DNA from 4 places in the Hymenobacter tibetensis genome. Region 4 is predicted to be linked to each of the others. Evidence: riboswitches for the same ligand, from Rfam matches in the RefSeq annotation. Region 4 holds a riboswitch; each other region holds the start of a gene.

Region 1 (8,038 bases), 1.2 Mb from region 4:
AGCCCATCCGCAACCCTGATGCGCTCAATGGCAAGGTGTGGCTATATGTAGTCAGTCAGAACAACTATGAGGCGCTGGATTTCCTGCGTCAAACGCTACCTAGCGCGGTAGTGGTGGCAGGCCAAAGCAAACAAATTGGGCGTTACAACGCGGCGGTAAACCGACTTTCTCTCCGTCGGAAAATCTTGTATTACTGGCAATTCCCGTTGGCACTGGTAGGCCTGATGCGTACAGAAGGACGACGTGCCTGGCGGTTTTTTGATTTGGTTTTCAGTGCTGTTGGCTACTACGAAGTGTACCGCCGGGCGCTTCGGTACTACCAGCCACGGGCCGTTGTGTTTGCTAATGACCACAATGATGATACTCGTGCGCTGCTTTTAGCTTGTCGTGCCGAAGGCGTACCTACTGCTTACGTACAGCACGCTAGTGTGAGCACCAACTTTCCGCCACTTGGTTTTGATTTAAGCTTGCTTGAAGGCCAGGATGCGCTAGACAAATACCGGCAGTGCGGCCCTATAGAAGGTTGGGTAGAATTAGTGGGGATGCCGAAAGCTGATCAGTTTCTACAGACCAAGAACCAGCGCCCCAATGTGCAGCGCGTAGGGCTGGCTTGCAACGTGCACGACGAAACCGAGGCCCTGACGACAACTCTCACCTATCTGGTATCGAAGTTCCCAGACCTCGCCTTTACCTTCCGGGCCCACCCTAGCGATACGCGAGACTTTAATTTTCTGCAGGCGCAGCATCCACAGTTGCTGTTTTCCAACGCCAAACAGGAAAGCGTATTCGAGTTTCTAACCAAACAAGATGCTCTTATTGCCGCCGACACCAGTACCCACCTCGAAGCCACCTTGCTGAACGTGGTCAGCTTTTATTATCGGTTCAATACCCACACTCACACCGATGACTATTATGGCTATGTGGCGCACAACCTGATAGAAAGAGCGAATACGTTGCCCGAGCTAGCTGCATTGCTCGCAAAATATACACTTCACAAACCCATTGACATTTACCGCCGCGCCATTTATTACAACGCCACTCTGGGCACTCCCGACGAGGGGCATAGCCGTGAACGGGCGGCACGGCTGTTGGAGGAGTGGCTGAAAACTATGGCGTAAGCTGTAGCTTGTGCTACCTGCCAGTCAAACAGGTGCGTTAGCGACGATTTCCTTATGCTTCCACCTCTACCAACTAGTGCCCCTATTTCTACCGAAGCCCGGCTAGCGTATGTGCTGCGTCATTTTCGGCAGGCATATGCAGAGGTACCCGAAGTTTCTATTGGGTATGCCCACCAACAGCCGCAGGTAGAAATAGTTGATGGTGCCGGCGACTTTTTCTCTCGCCAGAACCCGTACCCCCCCACTCCTACTTCACGCGAATGGCAAGACCAGGTGCTGCCAGTTTTTTTCGACTTAAATCCGGAGCAGCCGTTACTTGAGCTCTTACCAGCTAACCGCGCCCGAATCAATGCCGACCTGATTTCGGCAGCTTTTTACTTGCTCAGCGGTTGGCAGGAATATTTCTCGAACGAGCGAGACCAGCACGGTCGTTTTCCTTACACCGCCAGCGTGCAGCACCGCTATGGCTTTGTGGCAGTACCGGTAGTGAATTACTATTTTGATATCCTGAAGACGGCCATTGAGCACGTAGCAGGTCAATCATTGCAACCGCGCCGCTGGATTAATGAGGCGCCCTTTGCAACGTTCATCACCCACGACATAGACGCGTTACACAGCGCCTGGAAAGCGCCTGCCAAAGCTGCTTTACACCGTGGCAACTTGCTAAGATTTGGGAAACTTCTATGGCAGCGTTTTCTCAAGTCGGATACTTGGGACAACTTGGAGTTAGTGCAGAAAACCGTAGCGGGGTATGATGCTAAGAGCACGTTCTTTTTGCTGCCCGAGCACCGCCGTGCGAGCAATGGCACACCCAATGCGGATTATAAATTAGCGGCAACAGCGCTGCAGTGGCGTTTCAAGGCGCTTGTAAAACACGGGGGGGAAGTGGCAGTTCACGGAAGCATTGGCACTTCCGTTGACCAGCAGCACTTGGTGCGCGAGCAAGCACAAATGCCCGCTTCTGCATCCGGCAACCGATTCCACTACCTAAGTTGGGAACCGCGCCGCACGCCGGCAGTAGTAGTAGAAGCTGGTTTCGCCTACGATTCTACCTTGGGCTTTGCCGAACACTTCGGCTTTCGCAATTCTTATTGCCTGCCCTTCCGTCCTTTCGATTTTACGCAGGGCAGGGCTTGTACTTTCCTTGAAATTCCGCTCAACGTGATGGACGCTACGCTGCATCACCCCAACTACTTGCAGTTAGCTCCCCACGAAATTCTGCCGGCTCTACTGCCCATGTTTCAGGAAATCGAGCGGTTTGGCGGCGTCTGCACCCTGCTTTGGCACAACGACCACTTCGACCCAGCTAACGAAACGACCGGTCCGCGCCAGTTCGCCGAGTTGATGCAGTACCTTCGCAGCCGCAATACCGCCTTCGTCAACGGCCGGGACATTTTACAGGAGCTAGGAAACAGAAGCTAGGAGTCATTTTCTTCTTTCTGTCTTCTGTCTCCCAACTTCTAGCTTCTTATTGTTTTGGGCATAGTTCAGCGGCAGGGGCTGCGCAATACCATTATTTCTTACGCGGGCTTGGGCCTAGGCTTTGTGAACACGGTGTTGGTGCTGCCGAAGGTGCTAGAGCCGAAACAGATAGGCTTAACCAGCGTGCTAATGGCGCTGGCTACCATGTTTGCGCAGGTGTCGGCGTTTGGATTTGGCAACATGGGCGTGCGGTTTTTCCCGTATTTCCGCAAGCCAGAAAGTGGGCACCATGGGTTCCTGCCGTTTCTGTTAGGAGTGCCGCTGCTAGGTTTTGTTTTAATCACGGTATTATATCTGCTAGGCCGGCCCCTGGTTCTGCACTGGTACCTTGATGACGCAACGCTACTAGGCCGCTACTACACCTGGGGACTGGTTTTGACCCTGTTTGTCTTGCTGATCAATCTACAGGACGCCTACCTCAAAGCCCTGTATCACACGGCTTTCTCTTCCTTCACGCAGGAAATCGTTTTGCGGCTGCTCGTTACGGCCGGGGCACTCTTGTTTGCTGGTAGTTACCTTGATTTCCACGGCTATGTGCTCTGGTACGTGGGCGCACTTGGGGGCATTGCTTTGCTGCTGACAGTCTACACGGCTTCCATTGGCGAGTTGCACTTGCAACCTACATCGGCGGTATTGCGGGTGCGCCCGCTGCGCGAGATGCTTGGCTTCGGGGCGTTTGCGCTGTTAGGCAACGTGTCGGGCGTAGTAATATCCAGTATCGACTCGCTGATGGTAGGTGCCAAGCTGGATTTGCAAGCGGTGGGCATTTACAGCACCGCTTTTTTCATTAGTACGGCGCTGGTTTTGCCGTTTCGTGCCCTCTACAAGATTGCGTTTCCGCTGCTAGCCGAGTATTGGAAAAACAACGACCTCCCTCGCATGGCCGACTTCTACCAGCGCACCACCCGCCTAAACACTGTGCTTGGCTGCTATCTAGCACTCGGCATCGCGCTGAATTTGGATTTCATATTTGGTCAAATGAAACCAGCCTACGCTGCCGGCACCACCGCCGTGTTTATCCTGTTGGCGGGCCGGCTCTTCGACGGCATAACCGGCCTCAATGGGCTCATTGTCGTTACGTCGCCGCGCTACCGTTACGATTTGATTTTCAACGTGTCGCTGGCTTTGGCTACGGTGCTTATGAACTTGCTGTTGATTCCGCGTATGGGCCTAACGGGGGCAGCAGTGGCCGCTGCGGTTTCGTTGGTGGTCATCAACATCGCACGTACCTGGTTTGTCTGGCACAATTTCGGGCTACAGCCCTTCGACAAGCGCGTGCCGCTGATTCTGCTACTGGCTGCTACTGCGGGCGTTGTGGCGTGGTTGGTGCCGTTCATGCATTCGTTGCTGGTTACGATGCTGCTACGCTCAGTGGTGCTGACGGTGCTTTACGGTGGGCTACTACTAGCTACTAACGCAGAGCCACAGGTACGAGAAATCCTGCAAACGGCACTTCGCCGGGTGCGTCCTAATGCTTGATGCATTGATTCTACCCTCTGACCTAGTTGTTTTAAGTTATTGAAATACCACATTTAGCTGCTAATCCGCTATTAGCTAGTAGTGCCTTATAACGAAGTACATATTCCCTGGAGGAACTAATAATTGGGCTTCCTGTGTCTGACAGCAAGATTTACCGGTACAAAAGGCCACCAAGATGCTGCCACCAAAACAGAAGGCGGCACTTCCTTGTAGTAGGCAATAATAAATAAATTTGGAAGTATAAAATTTCCGCCACTACCTTTGCAGTATCAATTCTTTACCCCCAAAAGGATTGTTTTTATACAGAGGCGTGGAGAGACAGGCTCGACGAAGCGCCGGCAACCATCGGATGATCCGAAACGGTGCCAAGTCCTGACCATATAAAAACAAGTTGCCGTGAAACGCTTCATCAACACTGCCGCCATTTCTGCCACCTTCTCTGCTGTACAGCATGGGTGTTGTGGCATGGCAAGCCCCGTCTGTATGACCGTGGCTTTTGGTTGCTGTTGTTAGGAGTAGCGCACCCCTCTCTTTTTCTTGGTTTGTGCGCTGAATGTGGTGAGCTGATACGCTTTTACGCGTAGCTCTACCCCGTATCCGTACACTCCGCTTTTCGCTTTCGGTTGGTTTCAGCGGTGCATGAGCATCCTGGCACTTCCAAAGCTATCCTCCGGCTGGACCCTTGCCGCCGCGGCAAATTCCTCTCTCATTTCTTTTCATGCCCACAGCCTCTGCCGTGTTGGCCGTTCCCGTGCTGGACGACCTTCGCCTTCAGCTACCGTCAGCTTCTGCCTTGGAGCGGCTACGCCTCGTAGCCAAGCACTTCCCCGAAAAGGCGGTCTTCTCTACTTCCTTCGGCTTGGAAGACCAGATTATCAGCCATCTAATCTTTGAAAACGAGCTACCCATCAAGGTGTTCACATTAGATACGGGGCGCAACTTTCAGGAAACTTACTCCACCTGGAACAAGACGCTGCTCAAGTATCAGCAGCCGATTGAGGTCTTTCACCCGCGCCAGGAAAGCGTGGAAGAATTGATGCGCACCAAAGGTCCCAACAGCTTTTACGAAAGCGTTGAAAACCGCAAGGAGTGCTGCTACATCCGCAAGGTAGAGCCCCTAAACCGGGCGCTGGCGGGCCAAGCCGCGTGGGTAACGGGTATCCGGGCTGAGCAGTCGCAGAACCGGCAAACCATGGACCCGGTGGAATGGGACGCTGCCCACAACCTCACCAAGATTCACCCACTTTTCGACTGGACGTGGGAGCAAGCGGTGGATTTCGCCCAAGCGAACGGCATTCCGGTGAATCCGCTGCACAAGCAAGGCTTCGTGAGCATTGGGTGTGCACCCTGCACCCGCGCCATCAAGCCTGGCGAAGATTTTCGGGCCGGCCGCTGGTGGTGGGAAGACCTTTCTGCCAAGGAATGCGGCCTACACTCCACCACCGCCCACCACGACGGGCCCGACCCGGTGGTAGAGCCGGTTGAAAAGCAGCACTAATTCTCCTCTCATAACTATTCTGGAGCGCTTGCTCCAGACCCTTCTATCCGGCACCGAAATCATCAAAAGCCATGCTACTTGACCTTCCGGTGCCGCATCAGCAAATCCTAGAAACCATGAGTGCGCACTCCTTCGATTACCTCGACCGGCTGGAAGCCGAAGCCATTCACATCCTGCGGGAAGTAGCTGGCCAATTTGAGCGGCCGGCGCTGCTTTTCTCGGGCGGTAAAGACTCCATCGTTCTCACGCGGCTTGCCGAAAAAGCGTTCCGCCCGGGCCGCTTCCCTTTCCCGCTGGTGCACGTGGATACCGGCCACAACTTCCCGGAGGTGCTCGCCTACCGCGACCAACTGGCTGCAGAACTAGGCGAGAAGCTAATTGTGCGCAGCGTGGAAGACACCATCAAGCGGCAGCGCCTACGCGAGCCAGGTGGCAAGTTTCCGAGCCGCAACCCGCTCCAGACTTACACGCTGCTGGAGGTAATCGAGGAATTTGAGTTTGACGCCTGCATCGGCGGGGCCCGGCGCGACGAAGAGAAAGCCCGTGCCAAAGAGCGCATCTTCTCGGTCCGCGACGAGTTCGGGCAGTGGGACCCCAAGCGCCAGCGCCCGGAGCTGTGGAACGTGTACAACGGCCGTATCCAGAAAGGCGAAAACGTGCGGGTTTTCCCGATTTCCAACTGGACCGAGCTCGACGTGTGGCGCTACATCCAGCGCGAAAACATCAGCCTTCCCGACATCTACTTCGGCCACGAGCGGACTTGCGTGGTGCTGCCGAGCGGCCAACTATTGGGCTTATCCGAGCACTTGCAGCTCGACGAGGAAGACGAAATCGTGACCCGGCAAGTGCGATTCCGCACTGTGGGCGACTCTACCTGCACGGCCGCCGTGGAAAGCGACGCTAGCACCGTGGAAGACATCATTCAGGATTTGTTGCTGGCCAAAGTGAGCGAACGAGGCGCTACCCGTCTCGACGATAACATTTCGGAAGCCGGCATGGAAGACCGCAAACGCAACGGCTATTTCTAAGTGGTGAAGTTGTGAAGGGTGAGGTTGTGAATTGCTTTCACGCCTCGCCAGCACGACGAACTCACAATTTCACAAACTCACAATTTCACCTCATGGACCTTCTCCGATTCATCACCTGCGGCAGCGTCGACGACGGCAAAAGCACGCTCATTGGCCGCCTGCTCTACGACTCCGATTCGGTGTCGTTGGATGTGCTGGCGGCGCTGGAAAACCGGCCTACTGTGCAAGGCACCGTGGATTTGGCCTTGCTAACCGACGGCTTACGAGCCGAGCGGGAACAGGGCATCACCATTGATGTCGCCTATAAATACTTTACTACGCCGCGGCGCAAATTCATCATCACGGATGCGCCGGGCCACGTGCAGTACACCCGCAACATGGTGACGGGTGCCAGCAACGCCGACTTGGCCATTGTGCTAGTGGACGCCCGCCAAGGTGTAGTAGAGCAAACGCGCCGCCATACGCTGGTAGCGGCTTTGCTCGGGATTCGCAACTTTGTGCTGGCCGTGAACAAGCTGGATCTGGTGGGCTTCGATCAAAATATTTTCGAGCAGATTGCCGCTGATTACGCCGCCCTCACTGACCATTTCCAACTGCCCGCTGCTACCGCTATTCCGCTCAGCGCTTTGCACGGCGACAACGTGGTAAAACGCTCCAACCGCTTGTCTTGGTACACGGGCCCTAGCTTGCTGGAACATTTGGAAAGCGTGCCCGCCGCTGTGGAAGCAGCCAATGCCGCCCCACGCTTTCAGGTGCAATATGTTATCCGCCCCCAAACCGCCGACCTACCCGACTACCGCGGTTACGCCGGCCAGATCCAAAGCGGTCAATACCGCCGCGGCGACCGGGTGAAGGTGCTGCCTTCGGGCCTGGAATCGACGATTGAGGCTATTGAAGTCAATCAGCAAGAGGTGGAAACTGCTACGGCGCCGCAAGCCGTGGTGCTGCGCCTCACCGATGACGTGGATATTAGCCGGGGCGACGCCATCATTCCGGTGGAGCACGTGCCTACTCTGACGCGGGAACTGGAAGCTACCGTGTGCTGGATGAGCGAGCAGCCATTGTGGCCGGGTCGCAAACTGCTGTTGCAGCACCATTCCGCCGTGGTAAAAGCGGCAATACCGGCTATTCTGCATAAGGTGAACGTGCAAACTTTCGCCCGCGCCGCCGCCGATTCAGCGCAGCTCAACGACATCGTGCGGGTACGCATCAAAACCGCCGTGCCCCTGGCCGTTGACAACTACCACGAAAACCGCGTAACCGGCGCTTTCATCTTAGTTGACGAGCAAAGCGGCGACACCGTAGCCGCCGGCCTGATTGGCGCCGCCAACGCCGACTACTTCACGGCCCCGGTGGCGCCTCCGGTAGCCTTTTCCATCTAGTTAGCATCTATTCGAGAACGGTCCTGCTAAGCGAAGTTGCAGCAGGTCCTC
Region 2 (8,038 bases), 2.3 Mb from region 4:
TGTGGCCTGCTACTTCCAAGCGCATGGTGGGTTGCTGGCGTAACATGCCCGCCAAGGCATTCAGGGTGGGGCGTGAGGTAGGTAGCAGCACCGCAGTGCTTTGGGTGAAGTATAAGTTAGGCAATGTTACAGCAGCTCCGCGGCTCAGCGCCCTAAGGTCAGGCAGAGTATCCGTAGCAACGGGGCGCACCGCAAGGCGTGGCCGCTGAACCGGCGCCACGGCCCGCGCCACGGCTGGCCGCCGGGGCACTACTGGTGCAGGAGCAACTTTCGGCGAGCGGGGCTGGCGTGCTGCCGCTACTGGAGGCGTAGCAACAGGAACGGGTGGAGCTGACGGCGGAATATCGGGGTACAGATAGCGTTGGGGCACCACTACAGGGTCGCGGTTTGTGGCGCTGGGGCGGGTCCAGGCAAACACAGCCCGCGAAGCCCCTTCCACTTGGCGATACACCAAACTGACACGATACCACCGGCCGGCCGTCAGCCGCTGGGCAAAATCGAGGGGTACCGGCGTTGCGTTGAAAATCTCTTTATTGAAATGCGTCATGCTCAACACATTGTCGCTGGCAAACGTGACGTCGTGGGCATCGTCGAATTCTGTATGGAAAACATACACGCCGGATTCTGGCGCCAGCAGGTAGCCCGTCCAGCGTACACTGAAGCCTTGGGCGGGTACCCCCGGCACGGGAGGCCGGTTTCGCCAAGACACTTCCACCACAGGCTCGATTCTGGTCACTACGCCGGCTCCTCTATCAGCGCCCGCGAAGTACGTGGCCCGCAGCCCCACGCCCGCCGTAGCAGCGGCTACCGTAGAGGCCGCAACGGCTTCCGCTACGTTGGTAGGCGGCTTGAGGCGCATCGGGGTTGGCTTGGGAGGCCGTGTGCCCGGTACTATACCAATCACGCCGACTGATTTACTTGAAACGAGTGCTACGGACGACTTGGCGGCCACTAGCGGCTTGGCTGACGCTGGTAAGGAGGTGTAGAGGTAGCGGCGCGGAATAGCGTCCAACTCGTTTTGAGCTAGTGCTGGTGGCGAGGTAGTATTTTGGGGTGGTAGCTGCCACGCTAGCATTGCCCGGGTAGACCACCTCACTTGGTAATAGTCTACCCGCAGCGAATAGTAGCGGCCCGCCGTGAGTTTTCTCTGCACCGTGTACCGCGTCGCCTGCTGGTCGGTCCAGGAGTCCAGCACGTTGCGGCCGCCAAGCCACACGCGCATGCCATCATCGGTAGCCATGTGAAACGTGTAAACGCCCGTCACGGGGGCGTAGACATAGCCAGTCCAGCGCACTGAAAAAAACTCGCCCGGCACTCCCGGCCCCGGCGATACAAAACGGTTGCCATCCGGCCCGAGCGTCCAGTCAAAGTTGATGGCAGGATCGGTGCGGGTAAGCACCAGCTTCTCGAAGTTCTTGCCTTCGTAATACTGCCCGCGCAGGCCATTGCCCAGGAGGGGCGGTGTCTGCTGAGCCCAGAGCGGGCCAACCAGTAGCAGCAAGCAGCTTAGTATACAGGCTTCTCGGAGAAAGGTGGGCAGTGGCATAGCACTAGTCTGAATAGCTTGGTTAGGGCTAGGTTGGGACGACGCGAAGACAAGGTGCCGAAAAAACGCTTGCCCAGAAATGATATTCAACGAGTTACGTGGCTGAAATCAACCAACGAGCAAGCTCAGTCTACAGCTAGCAGGGGAACCAGCCGTTTCCTTACTGTAAAACAGCAAATAAAGGCCGAATGCGCGGCCCGAAGGAGGTAAGTTGAAATTCCTACTTTCCTGCTGTATCTTCGCGGTGTTACTTATCCAGAAAGACCGAGGGATTGGGCCCTACGACGTCTTGGCAACCTGAGTAAAACAAGGTGCCAACTCCCATTTCGTCTTGTTTTTAATTCGACGGAAGAAGATAAGTACGGAACCTGCGCCCGCAGATTTCTCTTTCTGGATGAGCTAGTTCAACACTGCATTCCGAAGGAGAAACTATGAAAACGCACTGTCCCGACTCCCCCCTTTACGACATCCTGCAACAGCGCATTCTTGTGCTCGACGGAGCCATGGGCACCATGATTCAGCGGCATCCGCTGGAGGAGGTTGACTTTCGGGGCACTCGTTTCGCTGACCATCCCAAGCCACTGCGGGGCAACAACGACTTGCTCAGCCTGACCCGGCCCGATATCATTAAAGGCATCCACGCCGAGTATTTTGCGGCCGGGGCCGATATGGTGGAAACCAACACGTTCAGCGGCACCACCATTGCGCAGGCCGACTATGCGCTGGAGCATATTGTGTACGAGCTGAATTACGAATCAGCGCGCTTAGCCAAAGAAGCCGCCGACGAGTTTACGGCGCAGAACCCAGCTAAGCCCCGCTTCGTGGCCGGCGCTATTGGGCCCACCAACCGTACCGCTTCCCTTTCGCCGGACGTGAACCGCCCTGGCTTCCGCGCCGTGACCTTCGACGAGTTGGCTACCGCCTACCACGAGCAGGTGCGCGGCCTCATTGACGGCGGCTCCGACGCGTTGCTCATCGAAACCATCTTCGACACGCTCAACGCCAAGGCGGCTCTCTACGCGGTGCAGAAGTTCTTCGATGAAGGCGGCCGCGTGGTGCCCGTCATGATTTCGGGCACCATCACTGATGCTTCCGGCCGCACGCTGTCGGGGCAGACGGTAGAGGCGTTCTGGAACTCTATCCGCCACTTGCCGCTGCTAAGCGTGGGCCTGAACTGCGCCCTCGGCGCCGACCAGCTCAAGGTGTACGTGAAGGAATTGAGCCGCATTGCCGACGTGCACATTTCGGCTTACCCGAACGCCGGCCTCCCGAACGCCTTTGGTGGCTACGACGAGTCGGCGCAGGAGTTTGCGGGGGTGGTGGAAAGCTACCTCTCCGACCGGCTCGTGACGGTGGTAGGCGGCTGCTGCGGCACTACGCCCCAGCACATTGCCGAGCTGGCAAAGCTGGCTGATAAGTACGAGCCGCGCCCCTTGCCGGAAGTGGTGCCCGCCACGCGCCTGAGCGGCTTGGAGCCGTTCGGCATCACCCAAGAAAGCCTGTTCGTGAACGTAGGCGAGCGGTGCAACGTGACGGGTAGCCGCGCGTTTGCCCGCCTTATCCGGACGGGGGCCTACGAGCAAGCCTTGCAAGTGGCCCGCGACCAAGTGGAAGGCGGCGCCCAAATCATCGACGTGAACATGGACGAGGGCATGCTGGACTCCGAGCAGGCCATGACCACGTTCCTGAACCTGATTGCCTCCGAGCCCGACATTTCGCGGGTGCCGGTGATGATAGATTCCTCGAAGTGGAGCGTGTTGGAAGCCGGCCTGAAGTGCGTGCAGGGCAAGAGCATTGTAAACTCTATTTCGCTGAAGGAAGGCGAGGAAGTGTTCAAGGAGCGCGCCCGCACGGTCCGCCAGTACGGCGCGGCCATGGTGGTAATGGCGTTCGATGAAAACGGCCAGGCCGACTCGTATGAGAAGCGCATCGAAATCTGTAAGCGCAGCTACGACATCCTAGTAAATGAGGTCGGCTTCCCGGCCGAGGACATCATCTTCGACCCCAACATTCTGACGGTGGGCACTGGTATGGAGGAACACCGCAACTACGCGCTGGACTTCATCGAGGCCGTTCGTTGGATCAAGCAGAACCTGCCCGGCGCCCTCACCAGCGGCGGCGTCAGCAACATCAGCTTCTCGTACCGCGGCAACGACGTCGTGCGCGAAGCCATGCACTCCGCCTTCCTCTACCACGCCATCCGGGCCGGCCTCGACATGGGCATTGTAAACCCGAGTCAGCTGGCCGTGTACGATGAAGTGCCGAAGGATCTGCTGGAGTTGTGCGAGGATGTGCTGCTCAACCGCCGCCCCGATGCCACGGAGCGCCTCGTGGACTTTGCCGAAACGGTGAAGCAGAAAGACAAAGTGGAAGTGGTAGCCGATGCCTGGCGCAGCCTGCCTGTGCAGGAACGCCTACAGCACGCCCTAGTGCGCGGCATCACCGAGTTCATCGACCAAGATACCGAAGAGGTACGCCAGCAAGTAGGCCGGCCACTCGAGGTAATTGAAGGGCCGCTGATGTCGGGTATGAACGTGGTAGGTGACCTGTTTGGCGCCGGCAAAATGTTCTTGCCACAGGTGGTGAAATCGGCGCGGGTGATGAAAAAAGCCGTGGCGTATCTGGAGCCCTACCTGCTAGCCGACAAGCAAGGCTCGGAGCGCCAAACGGCCGGTAAGATCCTGCTAGCCACCGTGAAAGGCGACGTGCACGACATCGGGAAGAACATTGTAGGCGTAGTACTGGCCTGCAACAACTTCGATATTGTGGACTTGGGCGTGATGGTGCCGTTGGAGCGGATTCTGGATGAAGCCGTGAAGCAGGAAGTGGACGTTATCGGGCTCAGCGGCCTGATTACGCCTAGCCTCGACGAAATGGTGTACGTGGCGCAGGAAATGGAGCGACGCGGCTTGAAAACGCCGCTGCTCATTGGCGGCGCCACTACGTCGCGCTTGCACGCAGCCGTGAAGATTGCGCCAAGCTATTCCGGCCCCATTGTGCACGTCAACGACGCCTCGCGGAGTGTGGGTGTGGCAGCTGGCTTGCTGGGTTCAGGCCAAGACGAATATGCCCGCACCGTGCGCGAGGAATACCGCCAGCTGCGGGAAGACTACGCCGGCCGCCAGCGCGACAAAAACTACCTCACCATTGAAGCCGCGCGTGAGAATGGCTTCAAGGCGGATTGGGAAACCACCCCAATTGTCAAGCCGACGTTCTTAGGCACGAAAGCTCTGGAAGATTATGACTTAGCCGAGCTGGCGACCTATATCGACTGGACGCCGTTCTTCCAGACGTGGGAACTGAAAGGCCGCTACCCTCGCATCCTCACCGACGAGAACGTAGGCGAGGCCGCCACGCAGCTCTTCAACGATGCCCAAGCGATGCTCAAGCGCATTATCGACGAAAAGCAGCTCACGGCCCGCGCCGTTATCGGCTTCTGGCCCGCCAACACCGTGGACTACGACACGGTGCAGGTGTTCAAAGACGACAGCCGCACCGAAGTAGCCACCGAGTTTTTCACGCTGCGCCAGCAAAGTGAAAAAGCCGCCGGTGTGCCCAACCTCGCTTTCTCCGACTTTGTGGCGCCAGTGGAAACGGGCCGTCAGGACTACATCGGGGGCTTTGCCGTAACGGCGGGCATCGGTATCGAAAAGCACCTGGAGAAATTTGAGGCCGAGCACGACGACTACTCCAGCATCATGATGAAAGCCCTGGCCGACCGGTTGGCCGAGGCTTTTGCTGAGCGCCTGCACCAGCGGGTACGGGAAGAGTTCTGGGGCTACGACCCCGCCGAAAACCTGTCCAACGAAGACCTGATTCAAGAGAAGTATAAAGGAGTGCGGCCTGCGCCCGGCTACCCCGGCTGCCCCGACCATACCGAAAAAGTTACGCTCTTCAACCTGCTTGATGCTGAGAACCAGACGGGTATTCGCCTCACCGAAAACCTGGCTATGTACCCGGCTTCCTCGGTGAGTGGCCTCTACTACGCGCATCCTGATTCCCGTTACTTCGGCCTGGGCCGGATAGGCGCCGACCAAGTGGCCGACATTGCGCAGCGCAAAAACATGCCGCTGCCGGAGCTGGAACGCTGGTTGATGCCCAACCTGAACTACGAGCCAACCGCGGTGCCCGTCACGGCGCTTTAGTACGTAGTTCTCGCCTCGCGAAACAATATGTGTCGTTCGCCAGGTTTCTATTGTATCTACTCTTGCTCAACGATTCGCCAAGCCGAGCTTGGTGCTACTATGAAAGTAACTGACCATATAACCCGTGCCAACGGCAAGACCCTGTTTTCCTTCGAGGTGCTGCCGCCAAAAAAGGGTGAAAATATCCAGAACCTGTTCAGCAACATCGAGCCGCTGATGGAGTTCAAGCCGCCGTTCATTGACGTTACGTACCACCGCGAGGAATACGTGTACCGGCAGCACCCGAACGGCTTCTTAGAGAAGAAAACAGTACGCAAGCGGCCCGGTACGGTAGGAATCTGCGCGGCCATCAAAAACCGCTTCGACGTGGATACGGTGCCGCACCTCATCTGCGGCGGCTTCTCGAAAGAGGAAACCGAAAACGCGCTTATCGACCTGCACTTCTTGGGCATCGACTCGGTGCTGGCGCTGCGCGGCGACCCTATCAAGTCGGAGGGCACCTTCAAGCCGCACGAAGATGGCCATGCTTACGCCAGCGACCTGATAGGCCAAGTAGCGGACCTCAACAAAGGCGAGTACCTAGACGAGAAGCAGGACGACACCTGGGCGACCAACTTCTGCATCGGTACGGCCGGCTACCCCGAAAAGCACTTTGAAGCGCCCAACTACGGCGCCGATATTCGCTACCTGCGCCACAAAGTGGACCGGGGCGCCGAGTACATCGTAACGCAGATGTTTTTCGACAACGAACAGTTTTTCAAGTTCGAGAAAAGCTGCCGCGAAGCCGGTATCAACGTGCCCATCATTCCGGGGTTGAAGCCCCTGACCACCAAGAGCCAGCTCACCATGCTGCCCCGGACGTTCTTTCTGAACCTACCCGAGCCGTTGGTGGAGGCCATCGGCCAGTGCCGCGACAACGAAGCGGCCCGCCAAGTTGGGATTGAGTGGTGCATCAACCAGAGTAAGGAATTGATGGCCCACGGTGTGCCGAGCCTGCACTACTACAGCATGGGCAAATCGGAGAGCATCCGGCGCGTGGCCAAGGAGCTGTTCTAGCCCGGTCCAATAAATCAAGTACAAGCGCCAGGTGGCGCAGCGCAAAGTTCCTCGGAGCAGTAGGTATTCGAAACGAATGGCTGCACTCTCGTACAAAGAGGAAGTTTGTGCTGCGCCACCTGGCGCTTTCGTCTTTCCTATAGCTGTTTATTATGTCCACTCTCGATGAGCTGTTTGCGCATCTGCGGGAAGCCAATACTCCCACTGAAATAGAAATGTTGCAAAGTGGTATCTGGCAGATCTGGCTCACCACCGGGCAGCACGTCCTGGATAAGCATCTTGAAGCCGGTATGCGGGCGCTGGCCGCCGGCAACTACACGCAGGCCATCCATGATTTCACGGATTTAATTGAGTTGGCGCCAAGCTACGCGGAAGGGTGGAACAAGCGAGCCACTGCGTATTACCTACGCGGCGAATACCGAGCTTCTCTGGACGACATCCGCGAGACGCTACGCCGCGAACCACGGCACTTCGGCGCCTTATCGGGGTGGGCCACCATGCTCCGCACCCTGGCCGATGACCGAGGCACCCTGCGGGTATTAACGCGCCTAGAGCAATTATGCCCGCACTGGCCGGGGCTGCAAAGCCAGCTACGAGACCTGCGCGACCAGCTAGGCAGCTCCGGCTAGTAACGCTGAAAATTACTTTGCATCATTATGCAGCTATTTGTATATTTCCGAAGCATAGCAGCTTCTGGCTCAACTGCTTTGCGCGTATATTCCTCTTGTTATGGCCCTGCAAAGCCAAGAAAGCACTAAACAGGAGAAAAGAGATTAGATACTGATAAATTAAATATTTGCACTTAAACAATAAATAAAATTGCTCTTTGTAGTTTCTGTTGACTCCCCCCACAACTACTACACCGGCTCAACCCACCTATTATGAAACACTTCTACAAAGTATTGCCCCTACTCGCCATGTTGGGGCTGGCTTCTGGTGCCGAGGCCCAACGTCAGCGCACCAACGAATACGAAAGCGGTATGCTGGAGAAAGGGCAGAAAGTTGGGGTATGGGACTACTACAGCCACACCCGCGACGGCCGGCAGGTGCTCGTGCAGCGCTACGACCACACCGCCAACAAGCTGGTTTTCTATCGGCCTATCGAAGAGAAGCCCTATGACGCCGAGGTGAAACCCGGCGAGTGGGCCCGTACCAGTGTGGAGCAGCCTCCGCTCTTCATTGGGGGAGAAGCCGCGCTGGCCTCTTACATAGCCAAGCTAACCTATCCGCAGGAAGCGCAGAACCGCAATATCCAGGGCCGGGTCCTGATTGAATTTGCTATCGACACCTT
Region 3 (8,038 bases), 1.2 Mb from region 4:
GGCTGCGGTCAGCGCGAGTATTCATACCGCCGAAATGTTTGCTAGCGGCGCATCCGGTTATCATCACTACCGCTTCGGCAACGTCAACAAGAAGCTGTTCAAGGTGTTGCTGATTCCGGGCGTTCTGGGCGCCATCACGGGGGCCTACCTGCTGGCTACGTTTGGTGAGGAATATGCGAAGTACGTGAAGCCGTTTTTGGCGGTGTATCTGCTGCTGCTAGGTATCCGCATTATTTCCAAGGCCTTTTCCAAGCCGAGTGCGCGCAAAAAGCACAAGAAGCTAGGTGTACTGGCCGCGGCTGGCGGCTTCCTCGATTCGTTTGGCGGCGGCGGCTGGGGCCCCCTCGTGACGAGCACCCTCATTGCCGGGGGCCGCACACCGCAGTACGTCATCGGGTCGGTGAGCGTCACCGAGTTCTTCGTCACGTTTGCCAGCGCCGTTACGTTCTTCGCCACGCTGGGCATTTCGCACTGGCAGATTATCCTGGGCTTGATTGTGGGTGGCGTTGCCGCTTCGCCCATAGCAGCCCGCCTCGCTGGCCGCATCCCCGTTCGGTGGATGTTTGTGGGCGTAGGGTTGATGGTGATTGTCTGGAGCTTGTGGGCACTGCGCAAGGTGTTTTTCTAGCGCAACCTTTGGCCGCTCTTCTATAAACACAAACGCCCCGACCAGCACTGGTCGGGGCGTTTGTATTTTCAATAATGTACGTGCTATACTTCTTGTGCAGGCAGCTCACTTTGCTGCCGCAGTTTGCTGTGCTTCTTGCCGTAGCCATAGTAGATAGCTAGGCCAATAGCCAGCCATACCCCTAGCCGCAACCACGTTTCCCACGGCAACGACACCATCATTACCAAGCAAGTCAGGATGCCGAGAATAGGTACCACGGGCACCCACGGCGTGCGGAAACCACGCGGCGCGTTCGGCTCTTTCTTGCGCATAATCAGGATGCCCAAGCACACCATCACGAAGGCCAGCAGCGTACCAATACTGGTCATTTCGCCTACTACTGAAATCGGCACGAAGCCCGCAAACAGGGCAATGAATAAGCCGAGCAGCAGGTTGGATTGCAGCGGCGTACGGAACGTGGGGTGAATCTTACCAAACACTGGCGGCAGCAAGCCATCCTTGGCCATCGAGAAAAACACCCGGCTCTGCCCCAACAAATCCACCAAAATAACCGAGGTGTAGCCGATAATGATAGCCAGAATAACGGCGGCCGATAGCCAAGCATACGGCGTTTTCTCGATGGCAATAGCCACCGGTGCGGCGCTGTTCTTGAACTCAGTGTAGTTAGCCAAACCGGTCATTACGTGTCCGAAAAGCACAAATAGCACGGTGCAAATCAGCAGGGACCCGATAATGCCGATGGGCATATTGCGCTGCGGGTTCTTGGTTTCCTGCGCCATAGTCGCCACGATGTCGAAGCCAATAAACACGAAGAAGATAACACCCGCTCCGCGCAGAATGCCACTTAGTCCAAACTCTCCAAACGTCCCGGTATTCTCGGGGATATACGGTTGATAGTTGGCCGGGTCGATGTACTGCCAGCCTAGGGCAATGAACACCAGCACCACCGATACTTTCAGCGTGACGACCAACGCATTAAACCACGCCGACCCTGACGTTCCGCGAATGATAATAGCTGTAATAGCCAGCACAATCAGCATGGCCGGCACGTTCACGAAACCGTGCACCGACGTGCCATCGGCCAGCGTGGCTGTTTCGAAGGGCGACATGACTAGTTGCGCCGGAATGTGCAGGTTGTACTTGGCCAGAAACTTCACCAGGTATTGCGACCAGCTAATGGCCACCGTAGCCGCCCCAACCGAGTATTCGAGCACCAAGTCCCACCCAATTATCCAGGCAAACAGCTCGCCCATCGTAGCATAGGCATAGGTGTAAGCCGACCCCGACACGGGTACCATAGAGGCAAACTCGGCGTAGCAGAGGGCCGAAAACGCACAACCTACGGCGGCCACTACAAACGAGAGCGTCACGGCTGGGCCGGTGTTGTTGGCGGCGGCAATACCGGTGAGCGAGAACAAGCCCGCCCCAATAATTACCCCGATACCAATGGTAATCAGGTTGAAGCCATTCAGACTTCGTTTAAGCGTGTGGGAACCAGTTTCGGCAGCTTCGAGCCGCAGTAGTTCCAATGATTTTTTAAGCATAAAAAGTTGTGTAGGCACGCGCTAATGCACGCTCACCCGTTGAGTAAACCTGGTTGTGGATGCACCAAGTGGCTGGTAGTGCGGACGTAATGCCCGCGTTATACGCAGCCCGTTAGGCTTAGACCAGATAAGGAAAAAGTAATTGGAAGCAGGACTGATTAGGTGCCTATGGGCGCAGGACGCAGCACCATGCGACGGCAAACCCTAGAAATCAACTTTTGTGTATCGCTCAGCAACAACAACCCACGCCACAACAAACCCACCCGCGGCCCGCAGGCGCAGCGAATGAAGTAGCAAGTAGAAAAAGCGGGGTGTTCAGTGAATGAGGCACGGCAACTTGTTTTTATATAGCCAGAGAGTGAATCCGCTGGCCTTCGGTTGGCACCGTTCCGCGGGTAGCGGGGGTTGCCGGCGCGTCTTAGAGCCTGTCTCTCAGCGCCTCTGTATAAAAACAATCCTTCGTCGGTAAAGAATTGGTGCCGCAAAGGTAAGTCCAGCCTTCGCGCATTCACAAGTACATAGTTGAAGTTGAAAATGGAGTGGCCTTACAGGCTTATCTAGAATAACTACCTGCTTACCTCCTACCCCGCGGCGCCGGCCTGTCCGTCTTGGCCGGGTTTGTTGGCGCGCATCATAAACACGAGCGGTATCGATAGCAAGCAAGCGAATCCCAGCAGATAAAAGGAATCGATATAGGACAGGATGTTGGCCTGCAGCTGCACGGCACCATATATAGTGGCTTGGGCGCGCTCCGTTGCTTCGGCTAGGCTACCACCAACGGTGGCTTGGGTGGAAGCTAAGCTTTGCACGCCTGCTTCATAATTGGGATTCGAGAAGTTGAGGCTGTCGATGATGCGGCTTTGGTGGAACTGCGCGCGGCGGGCAATCAGGGTGGTAATAGCGGCAATGCCGAAGCTGCCACCCAACGACTGCGCCAGGTTGATGAGCGTAGCCGCCTGGTTGGTTTTGTTTTTGGCAATGCCCACGTAGGCGGCTACACTGATGGGCACAAACAGGAAAGCCAAGCCCATACTTTGATACACGCGGGCCTTAGCTACACTCGCAAAGTCGATGTCGGAGCTGAGTACATGGGCGTAGTTGAACAGCGCAAGGGTGCTGATGATCAAGCCGAACAAGATCATCCAGCGCGCTTGTACCTTACCCGACAGCACCCCCACTACCGGCATCAGCAGCAGTACCGACGCCCCGCCCGGCGAAATAGCCAATCCGCTTTTCACGGCGGTGTAGCCCAACAGGTTTTGCAGAAACAAGGGGAGTTGCGTGGAGCTACTAAACAGCACCGCACCCACCGCAAACATCACTAGCACTGCCGCCGCGAAGTTGCGGTGCCGGAGCAGTTTCAGGTCGATGACAGGATCTTTGGAGCGCAGCTCCCATATAACTCCGGTTACCAATGCTATGGCAGCCACCACGGATAGCGCCGTAATGGAGCCCGAGCTGAACCATTCTTCCCTTTCGCCGCGGCTCAGTACATATTGCAGCGCACTAAGACCTACTGCCAGCAAGCTGAGCCCGATATAGTCAACCTTGAGCCCACCAGCCCACTTCGCGGCTTTCTCCTTCACCATCGCCGGCGGGTCTTTCACTAGTATCGACACCAGAAAAGCCGTTACGATGGCTACCGGCACGTTCACGAAAAACACCCAGTTCCAGCTGGCATTATCGACGAGGTAGCCGCCTAGCGTGGGCCCGACAGTGGGCGCTACCACCGTGGCTACCCCGTAGGCCGCAAACGCTAGCCCGCGTTGCGCCGGTGGAAAAGTATCGGTCAGAATGGCCTGCGCCATGGGCGAAAGCATGCCGCCGCTCAGCCCTTGTATCACGCGCATGAACACCAGAAACCCAATGGATGGCGACAAACCGCACAGCAGCGAAGTAGCACCGTAGGCCAGCAGGCAAATCGAGAACAGGCGCTTACGCCCCACCACCGTAGCCAGAAACCCGGCCACCGGCAGCACTACCGCCTTCGATACCAGTTGCGCCGTTACCACCCATGTTACCTCGTCTTCGGCGGCGCTCAGGTTTCCTCCAATCTGCGACAGCGCTACCGACACGCTGGTATCGTCCAGCACTTCCATGAACGTTGCCATGGCCACCGTCACCGCAATAATCCACTTGAGGTTGCCCCCGTGGCTAGCAGTGGCATCACTGGCTGGTTTTTTCAAGGTTTTGGTTGAGCTCATAGCTACTACTTCGAGCGGCCACTACTGCGGCGTGGTATGCAAATGCGTGCGCAGCCGCGTCACGGCTTCCTTGTAGTGCGTGGTAAAATCAGCCAGGATTTCCTCGCGCGTTACGCTCTCAATTTCGCGCCCTTCCGTCCAAGTGCTAAGCAGCTCGATGGTTTTCGTGCGAGCGGGCTTTTTGTCGTCTTTCTTTTCGTCCTTTTCCTCGTCTTCGCCTTCCGATTCGCCGTCTGCATCCGACTCGTCCTTATCGTCCTCATCTTCGGTTTCCTCCTTCTGACCGGCAGCCTCCGTGGCTTTGTCGGCTAACTCGTTTTCCTCGAACCAGCAGTGAATGTAGGGCGTGACGGTTTCGATGCGGGCTTCGGCCACTACGGCATACTGAAACTCCACGGGTCCTTCGGGCCGATGCACAATCAGGTAGATGCGGCTTTGGTCGAGGCCCGTTTCGCAGGTACGGCCGTGCTGGCGCAAGGCTTCAGCCGCCGCTTCCAGAGCCGGCCGTGCCACTTCCGAATAGAAAGTACCTTGCCGGGTGAGGTTGTGGCTGAACGCTTGGTTTTCGCGGTCTACAGTCGCAAAGAAATTATTCAAATCTGCTTGCCAGCGTCCCGGCGAAGTGGATTGGGGCTCCATTGAGTACTATGTTAAATTGTGATTCCAGTGAGCAGAAGCCATCCAGCCGCTACTATTTCAACGAACGGCGGCGCGTGAACCGGCACTCTCATTACGAGGTGCAGTAGGCTTCTCGGTCGGCTCGACGCTGATGTCTACTTCAGGCACTACCGACATGCCAGGGGCTAGCAAGTGCAGGTTGGGCTGACCATCAAACACGATTTTGACGGGGATGCGCTGAACTACTTTCACGTAGTTACCGGTAGCGTTTTCGGCGGGCAGCAAGCTAAAGCGGGCGCCGGTGCCGCGCTGGAAGCTCTCTACCTTACCCCGAAATTTCTCACTCGGATAGGCGTCTACCTCTAATTCAACTGGCTGACCGGCCCGCATCTTTTCGAGCTGGGTTTCCTTGAAGTTGGCCGTTACCCACAGCTGACCATACGTAAGCGCCATGAGTTGCTGCCCTACTGCTACGGTTTGCCCCTCATCTACTGCCTTACGCGTGACGCGCCCGGTTTCGGCAGCGTAAATTTTCGTGTACGAAAGCTGCAGCTTGGCTTCTTCAGCGGCAGCCTGGGCCTCCCCTATTTGCGCGGCCGCCACGCCAATTTGCTCGGTAGCTTGGCGGTAGTCGTTTTCGGCTTGGGCCACGGCGGCGCGCGCCTGCCCGACCTGCGCCCGTACGGTTTGGGTGCGCTTACGGGCCGCATCGGCCTGAGCGGCTGTGGTACGGGCGGCTGTTTGGGCTTGGTCGTAGCGCTGGCGCGACACGGCATCGGTTTTGTAGAGTTCGGCATAGCGCTGCTCGTCGCGGGCGTCGCGGGCCGCTTGGGCTTGGGCGGCGCGCTCTTCCGCTTGTGCTTGTTCCAACGACGCCGTTGCGGCCGCCAATTGGGCCCGCTGCTGATCAATGACACTACGCCGCGCCGTAGCGGCGCGGGCGGAAGCATCTCGCTGCGCCTGCGCACTCACTACGCCAGCCTGGGCTTGATTGAGCCGTGCTTGGTAGTCGCGCGGGTCTAGCTCCAAGAGCAACGTACCAGCCTGCACCAGTTGGTTGTCGCGCACATACACCTTGCTTACCGTACCAGCTGCCCTTGGGCTCACGCGTACAGCGTCGCCCTCGATAAAGGCGTTGTCTGTTGATTCGTGGGCGCGGGCGTGCAGGTAGTAGCGAATCCCGAAGAACAGCACGGCCAGTACCAAGATGATGGCACCTATCACAAACCACGGCCGCTTGTAAACGGGCGTTTTGGTGGTTTCGTCGGGGGCATCTTCGGTTTGCTGTTCTACTTTACGACGGCCTCGGGCGCTGAGGTCCGGCGCATCGGAAGGGTCGGCTGCTTGCCGCCGGGCGGGGTCGCGAGGGGCACTACGAGCGGGAGATTGGGTGGTATCTTGTGCCATTAGAAGTCTACGTTGGCGATGGGTTGATTACAGGCGAAAAGACTGCGCGGTGCCAGTGGCGGCGGCAAAATTGAGCCGCGCCGCACCGTACTGCGCTAGCGCCTGTACTCGTAGAGCCCGGGCATTGGCTAAGCCGGCCTGTGCCTCTAATACTTCGGTGTTGTCGGCTACGCCAGCCCGGAAACGTTGGGTGGCAAGCTCCAATTCACGGGTTGCTAGTTGAAACTGTTCTTCGCTGGCCCGTACTTGTTCGGCCCCTAAGCGCCAGCCTACCAAAGCAGTGCGCACGTCTTGCTCCACTTGGCCGCGGCTGTTCCCTAGCTCCCACTCTGCCTGGCGCTGCTGACTCAGGGCCGCGTTTATCCGGCCACGGGTGTAGCCTCCATCAAACACAGGCACGCTCAGCTGCACGCCGTAGGTGCGTGTAGCACGGTCGTTTTTGAAAGGCGTATTGGCCGACTGTCCATAGTCACCGACAGCATTAATAGTGGGGTAGCGGGCCGCAGCACGCGCCTTACGGTCGAGGGCACGTTGCTCGATGGTTTGCTCGGCAATGCGCGTATCTAGCCGCGAAGCCAGCGCTTGCTGCAACGCAGCGTCAATGGACGGCACCGCCTCGGCGCGCACAGCTAGCGTATCGGTGAGGGCAGTGGAACTGCCTTGCGGCAACCCTACAGCGCGTTCTAAGTCTAAGCGGGTTTGCTCGGCGCTGGCCTCGGCTTGCACCACGCGGAGCCGTTCTTGCGCCGCTCTCGACTCGGCCCGTACCACATCAATACCGTTGGCTACGCCAGCATTTCGTTGCTTGACAGCCAGCTCACGTAAGGCTTCCGCCAACCGAAGATCGGCTCGGGCAGCGTTTACTTCTAGGTTGCTGCGTTGGGCGCTCAGATAAGCCAGCGCCACAAAAGTAGCCACCTGCTCCCGAGCCAGTTGGGCGGTTAGGTCCGCTACCTGCACGGCGGCTTTCGTGCTTTTGTATTCGCGCAGCGCCGCCAGATTAAGAATCGTTTGGGAGAAATTCAGGCGGGCGTCAAACGTATTGAAAGGCCCCACGAAAGAAGGAATAGACGCTCCGCCGCCCATACCTCCTCCCATCATTTCTTCTCCCCCACCGCCACCCAAGCCTTGCGCGGCCAAGTTGAGCGTCCGGTTTTGCTGATAAGCAGTACCCGTGATGTTAGGCAACAGAAAAGACCGCACCTGTTGTTGCAAGGCTCGTGCTTCTTCGGCCCGCTCGGTGGCCAGCAACGTGGCCAAGTTGTTATCTAACCCTATGGTTATGGCGTCGGCTAGGCTCAGGCGCTCCGGGGCCACGGCCAGTACGCGGGCCGCTCCGGTTTGCATGCCTTGGCTATTGGCATTGCGCATGGCCCCGCCTATAGGAGCACGCGGCGTGGTAGCGCCCCGAGGCTCGCCGGGAGAGCCCGCACCCCCGGAACCAGAATTCGGTTGTGCTCCTTGGCTGCCTCCACTTTGGCCCGGTGCGCTTCCCTGGCTCATAGAAGCTGGTGCGCTGGCTGGATTTAGGGGAGTCGGTGGCGCACTCTGCTGCTCGTTGGCTTGCTGCATTTGCTGACGCCGCCGCTGCAACTCTTGTTGCTGCTGTTGCCCCGCGGGCGGGCCACCTATGCCTT
Region 4 (8,038 bases):
TGCGAGCTTCCAGCACAAGCACCCGCTTGCCCGCCTCCGCGAGCGTGCGAGCTGCCAGCAACCCCGCCGCACCAGCCCCCACCACAATAATTTCCGCTTCCATCATGCAAGTGATTTTACGGATAAGCTACCGCCGGAGCCACCTAAAAGTTAACGCAAAACGGCAAATAGCCGCTGAAGCGTTGGCCGCGAAGAGGTTATACGTACTCTTTAGTCTTTCCAAGAAAGCAGAGGTGCAGGTTCAGAAGCTGAGTAGGTGCTAATGTCAAGGCCTAGCTTCAAGCAAGCAGCTTATATGAACAGGTTATCAAGAGCGATTCAACCAGTGAAAAGACCGTCATGCTGCGCGGTCTGAAGCATGACGGTCTTTTCACTGGTTGTTTGCCCACTCCAAGCTAAAAATCAGTTACTTGTATAGTATATTAGAAAATATTAATATTATCTAACTGCCAGACAACCAGTGTGGCCGACGGAGAAAGAGCCAAGGCTAAGGACGTTGATAAAGAGGGTGCATCTAACGGTGGTATGTATATATGGCAACGCTTCCCAAGAAATATCAGTGGCTGGCAGAAGAACCCGGCCCCCGCATGATTAAAGAGGCCCTGGCGGTGTTCGGGACGGTAGAGCAGCCCGGCGACCCAAACAACCCGGTTATTATCAGTTGGGCCAAGGAAACCGGCGAGAAAAATGTTACCCAGATGTACGTGGCCGATAGCATTCCGTGGTGTGGCCTCTTTATGGCGGTAGTAGCCAAGCGCGCCGATAAGCCACTGGTCAAAGACCCGTTATGGGCCCTGAACTGGGGTACGTTTGGTGTGTTCACCAAAACCCCGATGCTCGGGGATGTCCTGGTGTTCGTACGGCGTACGACCGATGGCAGCCGGGCCGGGCACGTGGGTTTGTATGTGGGCGAAGACGAAACCGCCTACCACGTACTCGGGGGCAATCAAGGCGACTGTGTGTGCGTGACTAGAATGGCGAAAACGCGCCTCTACACGGCCCGCCGGCCCGCTTACCAACTACAGCCCGATAACGTGCGCCGGATCCGACTGGCCACCACCACGGCCCTCTCGCACAACGAAGCGTAAGTAAGAAGCGCCTTGCACAACCGGCATCCTCAGGCTATTGCCGTAGCCGCAGGCCACAGCCCAACACCTCCCACTGGTGCGCTAGTAGGGGGTATTGGGCTGTGGTCAGGATTTCGGTTTACGCCTCAAACATAGGCTCGTCGGCGGAGGGGCCGTAGATGGCGGGCACCGGCACATCGAGTAGGCGCAGATACACGCTGAGCTGGCCCCGGTGGTGGGCCATGTGGTTGATGAGGTGGCGGATTGTTTCGGCGCGGGTCTGGCTCATCAGTATCTGCTCGCCCTGGCGCAGGGTCCAGAGGTGCTCGAAATCATGGGGGGTGGCGGCGGTGAGCGCCGTGAGGGCAGTAGCACCGTTGGTATCGAGGCGCTCCAGTAGCTCTCGGCTATTTGTGGCGGGCTGCGCTTCGCGTTCCAGAAAGTAAGTTAAATCCAGTTCCGTGGTTACTAAGGTATTAGCAATGCCCCCCATCAAGTCGGTGATGTGCGATGCTAAGTAGCCGATCTGCATCGACTTGGGGTGCGGCTGCCAGTTGAACTGGGCGTCGGGAACACGCGCCAATACGCGGCGGGTGGTTTGTAGCTCGTCTTCTAGTTCAACTACCAGGGCATGGGCGAGGGGGGCTAGCGTGTCGGTCAGCATAGAAAGAGGGGTTAGGTGAATGATGTCTCAAACCTACTTGCCCTCTATGACAGCCCTATGTCAGTAGAAAACTCGACCCGCGTACTTTTTTCAATTAGCTACCTCAATTCTTACTTGGCAAAGTATTCGTAGGCCGCCAGTGCCAATGCGCGCAATTGCTCCTGTAGGGCCAGCGGCGACACCACGTTCACTTGCCCGGTAAAAAGTAGCAGCCAGCGTCCTAAGTAGTCGAGTTGGCTGGTCAGGAAGGTAGCCTCCACCCAGCCGTCGGGTAGGCGTTGCTCATGCGCCCACCCGAAGTAGCGCTTGTTTTCTTCGAAGTGGGGCAGGGCTTCGGGCGCAAACCGCACCACCGCCGACTGTTGCTGCCGCTTGGCCGCCAGTTGTTGCCAGTAGGTGTGCAGGGTTTCGGGGCGCGGCGCAAACTGCTCGTCGTGGAGGCGCAGTTGCGCAATACGGTCGAGGCGAAAGTCGCGGTACTCTTGGCGCAGGCGGCAAAAAGCTACCACGTGCCAATAGTGGCCAAAGTAGATGCCGATTGGCTCAACGTCGCGCTGGGTGGGGGCTCCGTGGTAGCCCGCCCGATAGTCCAGCGAAACCACTTGCCGGCTGGCAATGCCCGTGAGCAACAATTGGTGCGTGTTGGGCGGCAAAGGCATGGCTGCCTGCTGATGCCGACCCCCCAGAATAGTAATGTGGGGGCTCAGTTCTTCCAGATAATCTCGGTCGGTGCGGCGCAACACGGCCCGCAACTTGTCCATGGCCCCCTTGCTGAGTTGGGCGGTGTGTACATCGGTGAGTTGGGTTACCAGCTTTTCGGCCGTGACGAGGGCCGTGGCTTCTTCACGAGTGAACATGACGGGCGGCAACCGGTAGCCATCGGCCAAAGAGTAGCCGACCCCCACTTCGCCACACAGCGGTACGCCCGCTTCTTCGAGGGTGCGCAGGTCGCGGTAAATGGTGCGTAGGCTTACGCCAAACCGCTCAGCCAAGTCTTGTCCTCGTACGAGGCGACGGGCTTGCAACTGCACCAGAATAGCGGTAATACGGTCGAAACGATTCATAGCATCAGCAAAATAGCCATTGCCAGCCAGCTTACTGGCGACAATGGCTATCAGATTGGGAACGCACTCTAGCGGTTGTAGTTTTCACCAAAACACCGCAGGCAAGTCAGCAAGTAGGAGTGTACGCTATCCAGGGGTGGCCGTAATGTCGCCCACCGAAAATCCTGCGTTGTTCAGCACCTTGCGGATAGAGTCGGCTCCTGGGTTGGTACCGTGATTGGCCGCCACTTCCACCTCGCCCTGATCGATGCGGTCAACTAGCAAGCCCATGCCCATAAGCTGTTGGCGCATTTCACTAATGCGGTCGGGAGAAGTTAGGTTTTCCACTTGCAGGGTGAAGCGCACTAATTGAGTAGGATCGATGTCGGGGCTAGAAGAGGCCATGGTAGTGGGGTTGGTGGTGGAAAAGAAAGTGCTGTGCTCTTGCCGGTTGGGCTACGCCGCGCGGTGGGAGGCGGGAAAAGTAGCTGGCGGAGTTGCTGCAATGGCAGTAGCCGCTTTGGTAGTGCCGGCCGCGTCGCAGTAGCAAACCATGTACTCGGGTTGTGAGGTAGCGGGCACCGGAGAATGGTCGAAGTAGGGGCTGCAGGCATTGCGCGCCACGCACTGCCACTCGTTCTGGTTCTGGCGGCGGTACACGTAGGCAAAGTAGTTGGGCAGAATCTCGAAGTCGAGGCGACGGCCGGCTGGAACCAGGTGGAGCTGCAACGCGGCCGCGGGTGTTGCTACGGGTGGATAGCTGGAAGAAAGCATAAGGGGTTGGTTGGTGATGTGGCGGAGGTCTATCTGACGTGGAAGATTCAGGTAGTAGCAACAACGGCCACATGCCGGGTTTTAGCTCCCGGATTTGTACGGGTTTCTGGTGGGGGAAACCCTGATTTTACAGAACAAGAAAAAAGGTAAGGCACAACACCAAGTACGTAGGCTATCAGTGGAAAATGGCAGCAAGCAAAGTTGTAACACCCAGCAAAGGGCCTATCGAGTCAATAGGGCCACATCGTGTGGCAACTCAACCTCCTTCAAGGCAATCAACCCTTTCACCCTACGGCTCAGCTTTGCGCTATCCGGCTTTTTATACGGGGAAAAACGCGTAACCGATATGCTAAACGAGGATTAATTACCACCGTAAACCCAAGCCTGATCCAACCACACAACATCTACATACGATGGCAGACAACTCAAAATATGCCCTCATCACCGGGGCCACTAGCGGCATTGGCTACGAATTAGCCAAGCTATTTGCGCAAGACCACTACAACCTAGTGATGGTGGCCCGCAACCAGGAAGAGCTGGAAAGCACGGCCGCCGAATTCCGGCAGCAATACGGCATCAACGTGCTTCCGATTGCGCGCGACCTGTTTCAGCGGGAGGCGCCGTTCCAGGTGTACGACCAAGTGAAAGCCGAAGGCATTCAGATAGATGTGCTCGTGAACGATGCCGGCCAGGGCCAGTATGGCGAGTTTGTGGAAACCGACATCTACCGCGAACTAGACATCATCCAACTAAATATTGGGGCGTACGTGGTGCTTACCAAGTGCTTCTTGAAAGAGATGGTAGCCCGCGGCGAAGGTAAAATCCTGCAAGTATCCAGCATCGGCGGCGAGATGCCTGGCCCGCTCCAGGCCGTATATCACGGCACCAAGGCCTTCGTGACGTCGTTTACGGAAGCCATCCGGGAAGAAACCAAAGAGTCGGGCGTGACCATTACGGCCCTGCTGCCCGGCGTAACGGATACCGACTTCTTCAACAAAGCCGACATGAACCAGTCGAAGCTGGTGGCCGAAGGCAGCAAAGCCGACCCTGCCGAAGTGGCCAAAGACGGCTACGAGGCGCTGCTAGCGGGCACAGACAAAGTGATATCCGGCCTGAAAAACAAAGCCATGGTGTATAGCAGCAACCTGATGCCCGACGACATGGTAGCCGCCAACATGCACCAGCAAGGCAAACCCGTAGACGAAAGCAAGTAGCGCTATCTTAGATTCGAGAAGATAAAAGGCTCCGGCAACTGCTGGAGCCTTTTCTGTTGCGTGGCCAGCAGCGGGGTGCTGGGACGAGCCGGCAGAGCGGTACTCGGGGTGGCGGGTACTCTGTTGTATGGCGAATGACTTGCTTGATTTTTTGTAGCGTGCTCTTGCATAGTTAGTTCTCGTTCCTATATTTACGGCACGCTCCTTCACCGGAGCACTTATCAAGAAAGGCGGAGGGACAGGCCCTATGATGCCTTAGCAACCAGTAGTGATACCAGGTGCTAAATCCTGTTCCAAGAAGACTTCGGTTTGCTTGGGAGAAGATAAGTTGAAAGATGCGCACGGAAAGGTGCTGCTCTTCTGACTTGTCGGGAGGGCTTTTTTTATGCCTTTTCGATAAGCTTTCTTGATCGAGTGCTAGCAGGTAGAGAGGCGGTTTTAAGTACGTGTTTTACACCTTAACGTCTTGCTGCCATGACCGTTGCTACTCGCGTTTCGCACGCCATTCCCGTCTCGTTTCTAGCTGGCATTCGTGCCACCTCCGCCAAGTGGCCGACCGCCGATGCGGCGCTGCCAGAAGCTACTGCTGCCATTCATCCGCCGGACGCGGCGCATCTTACCAAAGCGCCTTGTTGTTTGTCGGCGGAGCTAACCGAGAAATTCAACCACCTCTGGCACTTGGTAGGCAACACGCCTATGCTGGAACTCCACTACCACTATCAGGGCCAGCCCGGCCGCATCTACGTGAAGTGTGAGCACTACAACCTGACGGGTAGCCTAAAGGACAGAATGGCGCTCTACATCCTGCAAGAGGCGTACCGCACCGGCGAAATAAAGCCCGGCGACACTATTGTGGAGGCCACCAGCGGCAACACCGGCATTGCGTTTGCCGCCATTGGAAAAGCCCTCGGCCACCCGGTCCGCATCCTGATGCCCGACTGGCTGAGCGCCGAGCGGGTGAACATCATCCGCAGCTTGGGCGCCGAAATAACTTTAGTCAGCAAAGAGCAGGGCGGCTTTTTGGGCAGTATCAAGCAAGCCGAAGCCATAGCTGCTGCCTGCCCCAATGTGTTTCTGCCCCGGCAGTTCGAGAACGGTGTCAATGCCAAAGCGCATGCCCGCACCACGGGCGTGGAAATTTGGGAGCAGCTACGGGGCTTGGGCCGCACCCCCGATGCCTTTGTGGCGGGCGTGGGTACGGGCGGTACCGTAATGGGGGTGGGTAGCTACCTGCGCAGCAAAAATCCGGCGGTCCGTATTCATCCGTTGGAGCCCGCCGAGTCGCCCACGCTGACCACCGGCTACAAGGTAGGCTCGCATCGCATCCAGGGCATTTCCGACGAGTTTATTCCCGCGCTGGTAGACCTTCAGAAGCTCGACCACGTGGTGCAAGCCAACGACGGCGACGCCATTCTGATGGCGCAAAAACTGGCAACCCAGCTCGGGCTGGCAGTTGGTATTTCCTCGGGGGCCAATGTAATTGGCGCCATCCGGCAGGCAGCGGCCCTGGGTTCGGCCGCCACCGTCGTGACGCTACTCTGCGACAGCAACAAAAAGTACCTCAGCACCGACTTGCTCCGCAAAGAGCCCGTGCGGGCGGGGTACCTGGCGCCCGAAATAGAGTTCACCCACTATCAGCCAATCAGCCGGCTTTCAGTGGTCTAAATGCAGGAGAGGGCAGCCTAAGAAGTTGCCGCCGACCGGCTACTCACAAAACAAAAAAGGCAGCCTAGTAGGCTGCCTTTTCCGTCAGATGGAGTTCGTTAACTTAGCGACGAGTCGTGGTGTCGTCGGCATCGTAGGTGGAGCCGGTTGTATCGGTGGTGCCACCGTCGAGGCGCTCTACGTCCACTTCGGTTTTGCGCACCGTGTCGTGGATGGTTTCTTCGCGCTCGGTTACTTCTTTGCCTAGCGTTACTTCTTCTACCACGCGGGCTTCTTTGCCTACTACGGCACGCTCAGCGCTTTCCGTGATTTCAATGTTGCCTTCCTTGAAGGTGTTGAAGTCGGCTTCGGTAGCAGGGCGGTTCACTGGGTTGCGCTGTACCGTTACGTGCTCTTCACGCAACCGCACGCTAGCTTCCACCGGACGCTCAATGATACGGCTGCGCAGACGAGCGCCACCCGTTTGCTCTACCCGCTTGCCTACCTGTAGGTTTTCTTCGATAACCTTGGCCGACATGCCTTCGCTGCCAGTAGTGGCTTCGCTGGCGTAAGCCTGACCACCCGTAGACTGGTAGCCTGATTGCTGAGCGCGCTCATTTACGTCGATAGCACCGGCGGCGTCCAGGATTTCAGCAGCGCGGTGTGCGTTTTCAGCGGAATGGGCGTGTACGGTTACAATAGAGCCCGTTGAGCGAGCTACGTGCGAATAACGCTGAGTGTCTTCGTACTCGTCGCCCCCGAAGAGGTTGCTGAAGAAGTTGCCGATACCGTCGCCGGTGCGGCCGGCAGCGTCAGCAACACCTTCTGTGGCAGTACCGCTAGTATTGGTGTAATTGCTTGAATCCGATGATTGGCTGGATTGGCCGGATTGGGCATTGCCCGTTGATACGTCTACGTGCTCAAGGCTGAAACCAGCGGCTTGAAGTTGCTGGGCAGCATTCTGCGCTTCGGCAGCACTATCGAAAATTCCTACTACTGTCTGGCTCATAGCTTTAAGAGAATTAGTGAACAATTAAAGGGTTGGGTTTTGGGAATGGGGAGTTGGAAGTACAGTGCCATCGGGCGCCAGGCGTTCCACCTGAACTTGCTCGTGGCGGAGAGTTACAGTTTGCGTTTCTTGGGTTTGCACTTGGTGCTTGGTCACGTGCAGCTCCTCTACAAGGAGTAGCCGTTTCACGAGCACCTCACGCACCACCGGAATGACTAGCGTGTCGCCTTCGTAGCGCATGGTAGGGGCGGGGGCTTCGTCGGCCACAAAGCGGTTAACGTCCACCCGCTCTACCTTCACTTCTTCGTGCTGCAGCGCAAAGTCAATAGCCTCTTCGTGCTCCTGCACCACTTTTGATAGGCGGACGCGCCCGCTTTCCACCACTTCGCGGTGAACAACGGCGTGCTCTTCGATTATCGGTACCACAAGGGGGGCCGTCGAAGGAGTAGCGGGCAGCCGGCCAGCGGCATCAGCGGAAAAGGTGTCGGATGAGGTTGTCATTGGACCCCCTATACGCCACCTGAAATGGTGAGTTTCAGGTATTTTATATTGTAATTTTGTTAGTAAAAAAGTAATGACAGTATTAATTAAGGATAGCTAAAATGTTATAATTGAGAAGGAAG

What was found. A riboswitch is a leader RNA that binds a small molecule or an ion and turns the genes downstream of it on or off. The one in region 4 is predicted to bind S-adenosylmethionine.
Region 1: linked by a shared signal. The riboswitch ahead of MTX78_RS09115 (phosphoadenylyl-sulfate reductase) and the one ahead of MTX78_RS14020 (PLP-dependent cysteine synthase family protein) in region 4 are both predicted to bind S-adenosylmethionine.
Region 2: linked by a shared signal. The riboswitch ahead of metH (methionine synthase) and the one ahead of MTX78_RS14020 (PLP-dependent cysteine synthase family protein) in region 4 are both predicted to bind S-adenosylmethionine.
Region 3: linked by a shared signal. The riboswitch ahead of MTX78_RS09065 (amino acid permease) and the one ahead of MTX78_RS14020 (PLP-dependent cysteine synthase family protein) in region 4 are both predicted to bind S-adenosylmethionine.

Annotation. Positions count from the first base shown of each region.
Region 1 is NZ_CP094669.1:2,295,054-2,303,091, reverse strand. Features, by position in the region: gene MTX78_RS09130 (hypothetical protein) at 1-1,118, shown strand, start outside; gene MTX78_RS09125 (DUF7033 domain-containing protein) at 1,173-2,540, shown strand; gene MTX78_RS09120 (lipopolysaccharide biosynthesis protein) at 2,595-4,079, shown strand; SAM riboswitch class I at 4,375-4,466, shown strand; gene MTX78_RS09115 (phosphoadenylyl-sulfate reductase) at 4,798-5,577, shown strand; gene cysD (sulfate adenylyltransferase subunit CysD) at 5,694-6,605, shown strand; gene MTX78_RS09105 (sulfate adenylyltransferase subunit 1) at 6,698-7,987, shown strand.
Region 2 is NZ_CP094669.1:45,504-53,541, forward strand. Features, by position in the region: gene MTX78_RS00215 (PA14 domain-containing protein) at 1-1,501, opposite strand, end outside; SAM riboswitch class I at 1,795-1,908, shown strand; gene metH (methionine synthase) at 1,978-5,691, shown strand; gene metF (methylenetetrahydrofolate reductase [NAD(P)H]) at 5,791-6,747, shown strand; gene MTX78_RS00230 (tetratricopeptide repeat protein) at 6,900-7,376, shown strand; gene MTX78_RS00235 (energy transducer TonB) at 7,629-8,038, shown strand, end outside.
Region 3 is NZ_CP094669.1:2,277,663-2,285,700, reverse strand. Features, by position in the region: gene MTX78_RS25345 (TSUP family transporter) at 1-628, shown strand, start outside; gene MTX78_RS09065 (amino acid permease) at 712-2,172, opposite strand; SAM riboswitch class I at 2,513-2,624, opposite strand; gene MTX78_RS09060 (DHA2 family efflux MFS transporter permease subunit) at 2,754-4,376, opposite strand; gene MTX78_RS09055 (hypothetical protein) at 4,398-5,015, opposite strand; gene MTX78_RS09050 (HlyD family secretion protein) at 5,073-6,401, opposite strand; gene MTX78_RS09045 (TolC family protein) at 6,429-8,038, opposite strand, start outside.
Region 4 is NZ_CP094669.1:3,505,694-3,513,731, reverse strand. Features, by position in the region: gene MTX78_RS14055 (flavin monoamine oxidase family protein) at 1-106, opposite strand, end outside; gene MTX78_RS14050 (TIGR02594 family protein) at 534-1,088, shown strand; gene MTX78_RS14045 (DinB family protein) at 1,207-1,731, opposite strand; gene MTX78_RS14040 (helix-turn-helix transcriptional regulator) at 1,842-2,795, opposite strand; gene MTX78_RS14035 (hypothetical protein) at 2,922-3,179, opposite strand; gene MTX78_RS14030 (hypothetical protein) at 3,231-3,548, opposite strand; gene MTX78_RS14025 (SDR family NAD(P)-dependent oxidoreductase) at 3,962-4,762, shown strand; SAM riboswitch class I at 4,978-5,092, shown strand; gene MTX78_RS14020 (PLP-dependent cysteine synthase family protein) at 5,237-6,427, shown strand; gene MTX78_RS14015 (YsnF/AvaK domain-containing protein) at 6,531-7,415, opposite strand; gene MTX78_RS14010 (YsnF/AvaK domain-containing protein) at 7,440-7,916, opposite strand.